2 regions of the Janthinobacterium sp. UMAB-60 genome follow, and region 1 is predicted to be linked to the other one. Evidence: predicted binding sites of a transcription regulator. Region 1 holds the regulator's gene; the other holds the start of a gene.

Region 1 (5,664 bases):
GGAACTGCGTCATGTTTTCGTCATCGCGCAGATAGCTGAGGCAATCGACCCAGGCATCCATGCTGTTGCCGTAGAACGCGGGGAAACCGAAGGCTGGCACGCATTGCGCGTGAAAGCTCGCTTCGTCGGTGATGTCTTTTCCATTCAGGATGGCAGTGGCCATGGTCTTCCTCAGTTCTTCAGCGACAGCACATCCTGCATGTCGAACAGGCCGGTAGGCTTGTCGGCCAGGAAACGCGCGGCGCGCAGCGCGCCGTGGGCGTAGGTGACGCGGCTGCTCGACTTGTGGCTGATCTCGATGCGCTCGCCGATGCCGGCAAACAGCACCGTATGGTCGCCGACGATATCGCCGCCGCGGATGGTGGCAAAGCCGATGGTCGACGGATCGCGTTCGCCCGTCACGCCTTCGCGGCCGTACACGGCGCATTCCTTCAGGTCGCGGCCCAGGGCGCCGGCCACCACTTCACCCATTTGCAGGGCGGTGCCCGACGGCGCATCGACCTTGTGGCGGTGATGCGCTTCGATGATCTCAATGTCGTAACCTTCGGACAGGCTTTTCGCGGCCAGTTCCAGCAACTTCATGGTGACATTCACGCCCACGCTCATGTTCGGCGCGAACATGATGGCCGTCTTTTCGGCGGCGGCGGCAATGGCCGCCTTGCCCGCGTCATCGAAGCCGGTGGTGCCGATGATCATCTTGATGCCATGCTCGGCGCAATACGCCAGGTGCTGCAAAGTGCCTTCGGGGCGCGTGAAGTCGATCAGGTAATCGGCGCCGGCCAGGCCGGTGGCCAAATCGGATGCGATCAGCACGCCGGCAGGCTTGCCCAGAAAGGCGGCGGCGTCCTGGCCGACGGACGGCGAACCAGCGCGGTCGAGCGCACCGGCCAGCACGGCGTCGGGCGCGTTGCTGACGGCTTCGATCAGGATATGGCCCATGCGGCCGCTGGCGCCAGCGATGGCAATTTTCAGTTCAGTCATTTTATTCTCTTACAGCAACTTATTTGGTGGGCTCGGCGGCAGGTGCAGGTGCAGGTGCAGGTGCAACGTCAGGCTTGCTCACAGGAATGGCGGGGGCGGCATCGGCCGGCACGGGCACGGCGCTCGGCGCCACGGGCGACGGCACGGCGGCGGCAGGCACGTCGGCCTTGGCGACCTTGGCGAACGGCGACGGACCGGCGATGCGGTCGATGTATTCTTTCTCGGTCGGCAAGTTGCCGCCTTCGAAACGCGCAACTTTGCCTTCCTTGTCAAAGAACACGACGACGCGGCTGCTGGTGGTTTCGCCACTGCCCCGTGCCAGGCGGAATGGATAATCCCAGCGGTCGGCATGGAAAATATCGGTCAACAGCGAGGTGCCGAGGACGAAACGTACCTGATCGCGCGTCATGCCCACTTTCAACTGGGCCAGCATCTCTTCGGAGACAAAGTTGCCTTGTTGAATGTCAGGACGATACGGCGAGAAAAACCACATGAATTTTTGCAACGGCGTCACCGTGGTGGTCTGCGCACCTTTTTCCGGAACGACTTCCTGGCCTTCCTTGAGCGTCACCGCCGGCTTTTCGCCAAGGATGCCGCGGCTGGCGCAGCCGGACATGACCAGCGCGACACAGACCATGCCTGCCACGACTGGTGCTCGAAATGAAATACGGTGCCAGAGAGATGGCAATACAGCCGGTGTTACGCGCATAAATGACCTCAATTGGATGAACAAAACGCCAGGAGTGACCGGCCTGCCAAAAAATGCATATTTTGGCACTCCCCGACAAAACGCTATATGATAAAGCACCTGACCCACATACGAGCAACAAACATGAGTAACAATCCTAGTGATCTCAAGGCAAGCGGCCTGAAAGCCACCCTGCCACGCCTGAAGATACTCGATATCTTCCAGAGTAGCCCGGTACGCCACCTGACAGCGGAAGACGTCTATAAAATTCTGCTGGCCGACAATATGGATGTCGGTTTGGCAACTGTCTACCGTGTCCTGACGCAGTTTGAACAGGCAGGCTTGCTCAACCGCAACCATTTTGAAACCGGCAAGGCAATTTTCGAACTCAACGAAGGTTCCCACCACGACCATCTGGTGTGCCTCGACTGTGGCCGGGTCGAAGAATTCTTCGACGAAGAGATCGAAATCCGCCAGCAAAAAGTGGCTGAAGAGCGCGGCTTCAAGATCGCCGAACACGCCTTGGCCATCTACGGCAACTGCATCAAGACGGCTTGCCCGCACAAAACCGCCTGATCCACGCCGGCCGTTCCCGCAAGGGGCCGGCCGGCGCAGCATGGAGCAGCATCAATGATGGCTGAGCGCGCTTGACAGCAGTTTGGCCGTGATATCGACGATCGGAATGACGCGCTCGTAAGCCATGCGCGTCGGTCCGATCACTCCCAACGTTCCCACGATCTTGCCGTTGACTTCATACGGCGCCGTCACCACGCTCATTTCGTCCATCGGCACCAGGTTCGATTCGCCGCCGATGAAAATCTGCACGCCCGTCGCCTTGCTCGACACGTCGAGCAGCTGCATCAAGCCCGTTTTTTGCTCGAACATGTCGAACATCTGGCGCAGCGAATGCATATTCGATGACAGATCGCTCACGCTGAGCAAGTTGCGTTCGCCGGAAATGACCATGTCGTCGCTATGGTCAGCCATCGCTTCGCTGCCCGCTTCCACGGCCGCCTGCATCAGGCTGCCCATGTCGTCGCGCAGCTGGCGCAGTTCGCCCTGCAGGCGCACGCGCACGGCGTCGAATGACAGGCCGCCATAATTCTGGTTGATGTAATTGGCCGATTGCACCAGTTGCGCCGGCGTATAGTCGGCTTCCGTCAGCAATAAACGGTTCTGCACGTCGCCGCCCGGGGCAACGATGACGAGCAGGATGCGCTTTTCGGACAGGCGCAGGAATTCGATTTGCTGGAACACGGATTCGCGGCGCGGACTGAGCACGACGCCGGCAAACTGCGACAGCGACGACAGCATCTGCGCCGCGTTGGCGATGGTTTTCTGCGGCTGCGGCGTCTGCAGGCGCATGCGCGATTCCACCATGTGCTCGTCCAGATGCCGGACGGTCAGCAAGGTGTCGACAAAGATGCGGTAGCCGCGCGGCGTGGGGATGCGTCCGGCCGAGGTGTGCGGACTGGACACATAACCGAGCTCTTCCAGATCGGCCATGATGTTGCGGATCGTGGCCGGCGACAGGTCGAGGCCGGAAATTTTCGACAGGGCGCGCGAACCGACCGGCAGGCCGTCGGCGATATATCGCTCGACCAGGGCTTTCAGCAGTGTTTGGGCACGTGTATCGAGTTGCATGGTGTCTTAGTTAAGCCAGTATTTTTAGCAAGTATTTTTTAGGCAAGCGGCAACGAAAGCGGCAGAACGTACAGTAACAGCGCCTATTATGCACGTTCGCCCGTCCGGCGGCGATCAATCTTCCAGTTGCCCCTGCAGCCACAGCAGCAATTCATCAAAGTTGGCGCAGATGGCGTCGGGCTGCACGCCGGCGGCCAGGTGGGCGTCGCTGCCCTTGCGGTTCATCCAGACGGCACGCATGCCCGCGCCTTGCGCGCCCGTCACGTCGAAATACAGGTCGTCGCCCACATATACGGCTTCATGCGGGGCCACTTCCAGCGCGGCGCAGGCAGCCAGGAAGATACTGGCATCGGGCTTGGCCACGCCAAAGTCGCTGGCGGCGATCGATACCTTGAAATGCTGCGCCAAGCCGATAATTTCAAGGTCCGCATTGCCATTCGAGATGGAGCCGACCAGCATGCGCTGGCGCATCCAGGCCAGGCCAGGCAAGACGTCGTCATACGGCTGGACGCGGTTGCGCGCGGCCAGGAACTGCGCGATGGCGCCGTCGACCAGGGCGGCATCCTCGCCGACGGCCTCGAAGGCGGCCAGCAGGCCGGCGCGGCGCAACTCGATCAGGTTGCCATGGAAATGCGGTTGTTCGTTCAGCATGGCCAGACGGTGCTGGCGCAACAGCTCGATGGAAAACTGCTGCGCCACTCTGGGCGCATGCGTGGCCAGCCAGTCGTGCAGCAGGGTTTCTGCGGCGGCAATCACGGGCGCGATGGGCCACAAGGTATCGTCGAGATCGAACAGGATGGCCTTGGGAGGCACGGCGGGTTTGACAGGAGCAAGGGACATGGGACTCACGGTGGATGCCGCGCCACGATGCGCAAGCTGCATGTATTGTCGCACTGATCGCCGCCGTCGGCTTGGCTGCGCCCCCATGAAATGGGGCCGAGCCAGCGCTTCCCGGCGAAAAATTGTTACAGGGTGATACAAGGCAAGATCATTCGGCTTGCCAGATAGACTAAAATAGGCGCCATTCCAATGCGGCGCCAGCGTCCGCGTTGCGCTACCCAACCTGATTCGTTTTGGAGAATGTATGAAAAATTTGTACCTGCGCTCGATGCTGGCGGCGGCTTGCGCCGTCACACTGGCAGCCTGCGGCGGCAGCGGCGGCAACCTGTATCTGAGTGGCCAAGTGTCCAGTCTGGCAAAAGATGGCCTGATTCTCCTGAACAATGGGGAAAGCTTGCCCGTTCCTGCGGGCCAGGCCTCCTTTGTTTTCACCAAGCTGCTCAAGACCGATGAGCGCTACGATATCAGCATCGCGCAGCAGCCAAAGGGCGCCGTGTGCACCATTACCAATGGCAGCGGCAAAGCAACGAGCTATTCCGTGAGCACGGCCGTGGTGAACTGCACGACCAATACCTACCCGCTGAGCGGCACGATCACGGGCCTGACTGCCAACAATCTGCAACTGGTGAACGGTTCCAACGATAGCATCAGCCCGCTGGCTGGCAGCAGCAGCTTTACTTTCCGGCAGGTAGCCGATGGCGCGAGCTACAACATTTCCGTAAAGTCCAATCCTGACGGCCTGATTTGCAAATTCCAGGGTTCTGGCAGCGCGGACGGCCACGATACTATCGGCACCATGGGTTCGAGCGCCACCAACACGTCGACACTGAACTGCGCGCCGAAGTAAGCCGCGCCATTCGTCCACCTTATTTTGGAGAAATATATGAAGTTATCCTGCCTGCGCCCTCTGGCCGCGCTGTTGCTGACCGTGGGACTGGCCGCTTGCGGCGGCAAAGCCTCGTACGATGTCAGCGGCACCATCTCTGGCCTGAACAATGACGGCCTGGTCCTGGCCAACGGCGGCGACACCGTCGCGCGGCCTGCCGGCTCCACCACGTTCACCTTTCCCAAGCGCATAGACTACGGCACCGACTACAACATTACCGTGCAGACGCCGCCAGCCCACATGAATTGCGCCGTTCAGGGCGGCACAGGGTCGGCCGGCCACTACATCAGCATCCAGGCTGCCGTCATCTGCCAGCAAAATGCTTACCCGGTCGGGGGCACGATTACGGGACTGACCGTTGCCGGCCTGGTCCTGGCCAACGGCAGCAGCCTCCAACAGTTGACCCTGATAAAAGACGCTGCCACGTTCGCCATGCCTGACCTGGTTGCCGATGGCCGCTCGTTCGGCATCAGCGTGATCACCAGCCCCGCTGGCCTGCAATGCAAAGTACAGACCGATCCGGCCACGGGCTTGTCGACCGGCGTTGGCACCATGGGCGCGGCGGCCGTTACTTCCGTGAAGATCGCCTGCGTTGCCGCATAAGTGATCGCGGCGGCCGGCGGCC
Region 2 (5,664 bases), on a different contig from region 1:
GACTCCGTGTGAAAGCGACAGACGTAAAAAAACGGTTGCGCAGGATGCGGCAACCGTTTTCAGTTGTACTTAGTTGTACTTACAAATGCAATGCAAATTAGGCCCCGCCTGTGCCGCTATGCCGGCATCCCGAACCAAACGGTTCAAGGTGGTCACGTTAGTTCAATTTCGGGTTCGTCGAACGAGCGACGCTCACTCCCATCAAACAAAATTCGCAACCGATGCGCATAAATGGTTCAAGGAATATATGGCAATCGCGAACACCGCAGGGTAGACCCAAGTTTACTCCTTTGCTCGCGCATCGCAAAGACAAATCGTCGCGTGCACGCCTAAAAAAGGTTTTCCTGGGGCGTCAGTGCGCTGTCGAGCACAGTGTGCATGGCCGAGATTTTCTGCTTCACTTCGAGGATCGTCAATTCCGACAGCGGACCTTGCGGCGACTTCACGGAGAGGAATTCCGCGGCCACGCCCAGTGCGGCCAGCACGGCGATGCGGTCGTTGCCCTTGACCTTGCCCGCGTCGCGGATGGCTTTCATTTTGCTGTCGAGATAGATCGCCGCTTCGCGCAGCGCGCGCTCTTCGCCGTCGCGACACACCATGCTGTAGGACTGGCCCATGATATTGACATCGACACGCGGCATTACGCTTCCTTCTCGTTCTCGGCAATATAAGCGCCCGCTTCCGAAGCGGCTTGCTCCAGGCCAGCTTGCACCAGTTCGGGAATTTTTTCCAGCAACGCTTCCACCCGCTCCTGCGCCTCGCGCATGCGTTGTACATACAGGGCGTTCTCGGCGGCCAGCGCGGCATTGTCCTTGCGCAGTTGCGCGTTTTCACGGCGCAGCGCATGGGTCATTTCGGCCAGCAGGCCTATTTTGTCGGATAATTCGTTGAATTCGGAAATCATCCCGCCACTATAGGGCGGACGCTCCATGGGCGTCAATCGAATCACGCCGCTGTCACACATATTTACATCAATGCAGGGCAGTTGGCGGACAATACACGCTTTTTCTGGCGCTTTTCGCCATCTGCACGCATCCGCCAGCGCCGCGATGACCGCGTTTTACTCGTCGACGTAATCGGCTTCGATATCGAGTCCGCCATAGCGGTTTTCGCAAGAGCGGCGCGTCAGCGTCTGTTGTCCGCCCTTGCCGTCAAGCACCATCGTCAAGTCGCGGCAAGTACGGCGGTAGCTGCCAGGTTTGGCGTCCGTCCGCGAGGGCGTCAGGCGCACTGCCAGCGGCGCCGCATTGCCCAGGCCCTTGTTGCTCCACTGGCGCGTCTTGCCATCCTCTTCATCTTTCAAGGTACGCACGGCGGCCGTCAGCAAGGCTTGTTTTTCCTTGGCATTGAGCTTGACGATGGTCACGTCGGACAGGAAAGGCGGATACACGACGGCGGCCGGGTCCTTGCCCTGCACATCCCAGCGGCCGCTGTTCTGCGAACAGGTGCGGCGGCTCAGGTCTTGCGACTTGCCTGCCGCCGTGACGACGAATTTCAGGTCGCGACAGACGTGCGCCTTCAGGCTGTGTTCCGTCATGCCGGAGTTGCTGAAGTTATACGCGACTTTCACCAGCACGCCGTTGTCGGCGCCGTTGTCCCACACATGGGCTTGCTGGTCGTCGTCATCCTTGTTGAGGTCGTTGAACAGGTCATTGAGCAGCATGTCCTTTTCCAGCGGCGTGAGGGTGGCCACGGTGATCTCGTCGACAATGGTGGGCGTTTGCGCGGCGACATTGCCCAGGCAGGCAAGGCCGACGACGGTAGCGCCCAGCAGGCGCAGCACGGGACGGGAAACAGGAAATGGCATGGCGTTCTTTCTGGAGCAAGTGGCGATATTGATATGCAATTGCAATCATCTTATCAAATTCCATAGTAAAACTCTGTTTCCTGCGCGTACAGGAACGCCCCCCATTCGTACGGCATGCTAGAGTCGCTGCTGTTGCTGACGCCCGGGAACGCGACTTGCGCTGGCGCAAACCCAGTGCAGATGCAGGCTCTGCAGACCATCTATCTTTATGCGCTACTTGAATTAGCACCACACCGTCCCTATAATTAGCACTCGTTAGTAGAGAGTGCTAACAAACTCTTTCGTAGCAATCCTCAGGACTGATGGTACTTGCCAGACCACTGCAGGGAACGCTACGCGGCGGGCGACGCCGCGATGCACCACTGCCGCAGACAGGCAAGAACAAGATGACCCGGGGTTTGCTTGACCGTTGCGGGCTGCTTTCAACGGCGGTCACTGAAAGCACGTCTGGCGCTGTGCCGGACATGTATTCATTTAGCAACACTTATCCATTGAACTTTAAGGAGTTTTGTATGAATCTGCGCCCATTGAACGATCGCGTCATCGTCAAACGCCTCGACCAGGAAACCAAAACTGCGTCCGGCCTCATCATTCCTGATGCAGCCGCTGAAAAACCGGATCAAGGCGAAGTCCTTGCCGTAGGCAATGGCAAGATTCTCGACGACGGCAAAGTCCGTCCTCTGGATGTCAAAGTGGGCGACCGCGTCCTGTTCGGCAAGTACGCCGGCCAAACCGTCAAAGTTGACGGCGATGAGCTGCTGGTCATGCGCGAAGAAGACATCATGGCGATCGTCGTCAAGTAATTGTTTCCACGTTGTAGACAGATACATCCCGAAACTCAGGAGAATTGAACATGGCAGCTAAAGAAGTAGTATTCGGCGACGCAGCGCGCGCCAAGATGGTCGAAGGCGTCAATATCCTCGCCAACGCAGTCAAAGTAACGCTGGGCCCGAAAGGCCGCAACGTCGTACTGGAGCGCTCGTTCGGCGCCCCTACCGTCACCAAGGATGGTGTTTCGGTAGCGAAAGAAGTTGAACTCAAAGACAAGCTCATGAACATGGGCGCGCAAATGGTCAAGGAAGTTGCTTCCCGCACCAGCGACAACGCCGGCGACGGCACCACCACCGCCACCGTGCTGGCCCAAGCCATCGTACGCGAAGGCATGAAGTTCGTTGCCGCCGGCATGAACCCGATGGACCTGAAGCGCGGTATCGACAAAGCAGTTGCTGCGACCGTCGAAGAACTGGCGAAAATCGCCCGTCCTTGCACCACGACCAAAGAAATCGCCCAGGTTGGCGCGATCTCGGCGAACTCGGACTACTCGATCGGCGAGCGTATCGCTGAAGCGATGGAAAAAGTCGGCAAAGAAGGCGTGATCACGGTAGAAGACGGCAAGTCGCTGAACGACGAGCTGGACATCGTTGAAGGTATGCAGTTCGACCGCGGCTACCTGTCGCCATACTTCATCAACAACCCAGAGAAGCAAGTTGCCGTACTGGACAGCCCATTCGTCCTGCTGTGCGACAAGAAAATCTCGAACATCCGTGACCTGCTGCCGGTACTGGAACAAGTCGCCAAAGCTGGCCGTCCACTGCTGATCATCGCAGAAGACATCGAAGGCGAAGCGCTGGCCACCCTGGTTGTGAACAACATCCGCGGCATCCTGAAAACGTGCGCAGTGAAAGCACCTGGCTTCGGCGACCGCCGCAAAGCCATGCTGGAAGACATCGCTGTCCTGACGGGCGGCCAGGTCATCGCTGAAGAAGTCGGCCTGACCCTGGAAAAAGTGACCCTGGCCGAACTGGGCCAGGCGAAACGCATCGAAGTCGGCAAAGAAAACACCATCGTCATCGATGGCGCCGGCGAAGCTGCCTCGATCGAAGCACGCGTGAAACAAGTGCGTGTACAGATCGAAGAAGCGACCTCGGACTACGACCGTGAAAAACTGCAAGAGCGCGTCGCCAAACTGGCTGGCGGCGTTGCCGTGATCAAGGTTGGCGCAGCCACCGAAGTCGAAATGAAAGAGAAAAAAGCCCGCGTTGAAGATGCACTGCACGCGACCCGCGCTGCCGTGGAAGAAGGCATCGTACCAGGCGGCGGCGTAGCCCTGCTGCGCGCACGCGCCAACATCACGGTCAAGGGCGACAATCCTGATCAAGACGCTGGTATCAAGATCGTCCTGCGCGCAATGGAAGAGCCACTGCGCATGATCGTGCAAAACGCTGGCGAAGAAGCTTCGGTCGTCGTGGCAGCCGTACTGGCTGGCACGGGCAACTACGGCTACAACGCTGCCAACGGCACGTATGGCGACATGGTGGAAATGGGCGTCCTGGATCCAGCCAAAGTGACCCGTTCGGCGCTGCAAAACGCCGCTTCGATCGCTTCGCTGATGCTGACAACCGACTGCATGGTCTGCGAAATCGCTGACGACAAAGCAGGCGGCGGCATGGGCGGCGGCATGGGTGGTATGGGCGGCATGGGCGGCATGGACGGCATGATGTAACCCCGGCGGCTCCGTGCGCAGGCGACGGCGCGCGCGGCCGCACACGCCGGGACGGGACAGGCAGACCAAAAGCTGCGTGCCCCTGCCCGGCGGCCCCGAAAGCCATCTTCTACGGAAGGTGGCTTTTTTTCGCCTATTCATTTGGCAAACCCGTTAGCAAGCCCGTTGGCAAGCCCGGCGATTGCCCGCCTGCGCGTTTTGCTTTAGCATGGCCGCCATCGTCCCTCTTTCTCACGCCACCATCATGCAGCCACGCGCCTCCTCTTCCAAAACCACCATCATCGCCGGCATCCTGGCCGGCTTGCTGGCCGCCGGACTCGGCGCCTTTTACCTGCACCAGCAGTCCGCGCCGCAGGGCGGCCATGCGCCTGGCGCGAGCGGCCAGACGGCCGCCGAAGCGCAAAGCGCGCGCGCCGTCGATGCGCTGATGGCTTTGCCGGAAATCAAGGCCTGGTCGGCGCATATCGAAAAGGCATCGGGCGGCCGCGCCCATGGCGCCGTGATGGAAACGTCGCCCGATGCGCGTCTCATCGATGGCAAGCCTTACTATGACCTGAACTTTGTGGAAAACACGCCGGACGCGGCGCACCGCTGGGAGAGTTTCGTCGTCTCCCAGGATGGCAAGCGCATCCTCGTCGACGACATCGTCAGCGGTGAGCTGATCAGCCTGGAACAATGGCGCAAGGACAGCGCGCCCATGCAGCGCATCGCCACGCAATAACGCCCCAGGTCGGCTGCGGGCGCGACGACCAGCGACGCTTGCGTTGCAACGCAAGGTTTACTTTCTGACATCGAAGCGCGATACTCGCCCACATGCCCGCCACCTCTGTCCGCCCCCTTGCACCAGACGACGCGCCCGCCTACCGCGCGCTGCGCCTGACCGGCATCGCCGAACTGCCCGCCGCCTTCTGCACCACGCACGCAGCGGAAAGCGGCTTGCCGCTGGCACAGATCGCCCAGCGCTTGCGCGCCACCTCGCACCAAATAATATTTGGCGCTTTCAACGAAGAGCAATTGATCGCCATTGCCGGCCTGCGCCGCGAACCGATCGCTGTCGTGCATGACAAGGCCAGCCTGTGGGGCGTGTATGTGGCGCCGCAGGCGCGTGGACGCGGCGCGGGACGGCAACTGGTGCAGGCCGCCATCGACCATGCCTGCGCCATTCCCGAGCTGGGCCGCGTGCGCCTGGCCGTGGCGCAGGACAACCACGCGGCGTTGAGCCTGTACCTGGGCTGCGGCTTTACCCTGGCGGACAGCCCCGCAGCGGATGGCATGCTGCCACTGCAGCTGTTGCTGCCCCGCCCCGCTCGTGCAAGTGCCTGTGCAAGCGCAAGTGCCGAAAGTAATGTCTTTA

Evidence for each region. The regulator HrcA, encoded in region 1, represses chaperone genes, less so after heat shock. The targets are predictions, from matches to a motif close to TTAGCACTCNNNNNNNNNGAGTGCTAA.
Region 2: the regulator HrcA is predicted to act here: its motif matches at 2,053-2,079, upstream of groES (co-chaperone GroES).

The regions. Positions count from the first base shown of each region.
Region 1 covers NZ_LT607482.1:130,561-136,224, reverse strand. The annotation lists gene K0F86_RS00610 (barstar family protein) at 1-163, opposite strand, end outside; gene dapB (4-hydroxy-tetrahydrodipicolinate reductase) at 172-981, opposite strand; gene K0F86_RS00600 (outer membrane protein assembly factor BamE) at 1,001-1,618, opposite strand; gene fur (ferric iron uptake transcriptional regulator) at 1,814-2,245, shown strand; gene hrcA (heat-inducible transcriptional repressor HrcA) at 2,297-3,313, opposite strand; gene K0F86_RS00585 (HAD family hydrolase) at 3,428-4,153, opposite strand; gene K0F86_RS00580 (hypothetical protein) at 4,398-5,000, shown strand; gene K0F86_RS00575 (hypothetical protein) at 5,037-5,642, shown strand.
Region 2 covers NZ_LT607499.1:76,827-82,490, reverse strand. The annotation lists RNA gene ssrS (6S RNA) at 98-275, opposite strand; gene K0F86_RS23890 (cell division protein ZapA) at 330-641, opposite strand; gene K0F86_RS23885 (DUF904 domain-containing protein) at 641-931, opposite strand; gene K0F86_RS23880 (hypothetical protein) at 1,061-1,807, opposite strand; gene groES (co-chaperone GroES) at 2,320-2,610, shown strand; gene groL (chaperonin GroEL) at 2,661-4,310, shown strand; gene K0F86_RS23865 (hypothetical protein) at 4,519-5,031, shown strand; gene K0F86_RS23860 (GNAT family N-acetyltransferase) at 5,124-5,664, shown strand, end outside.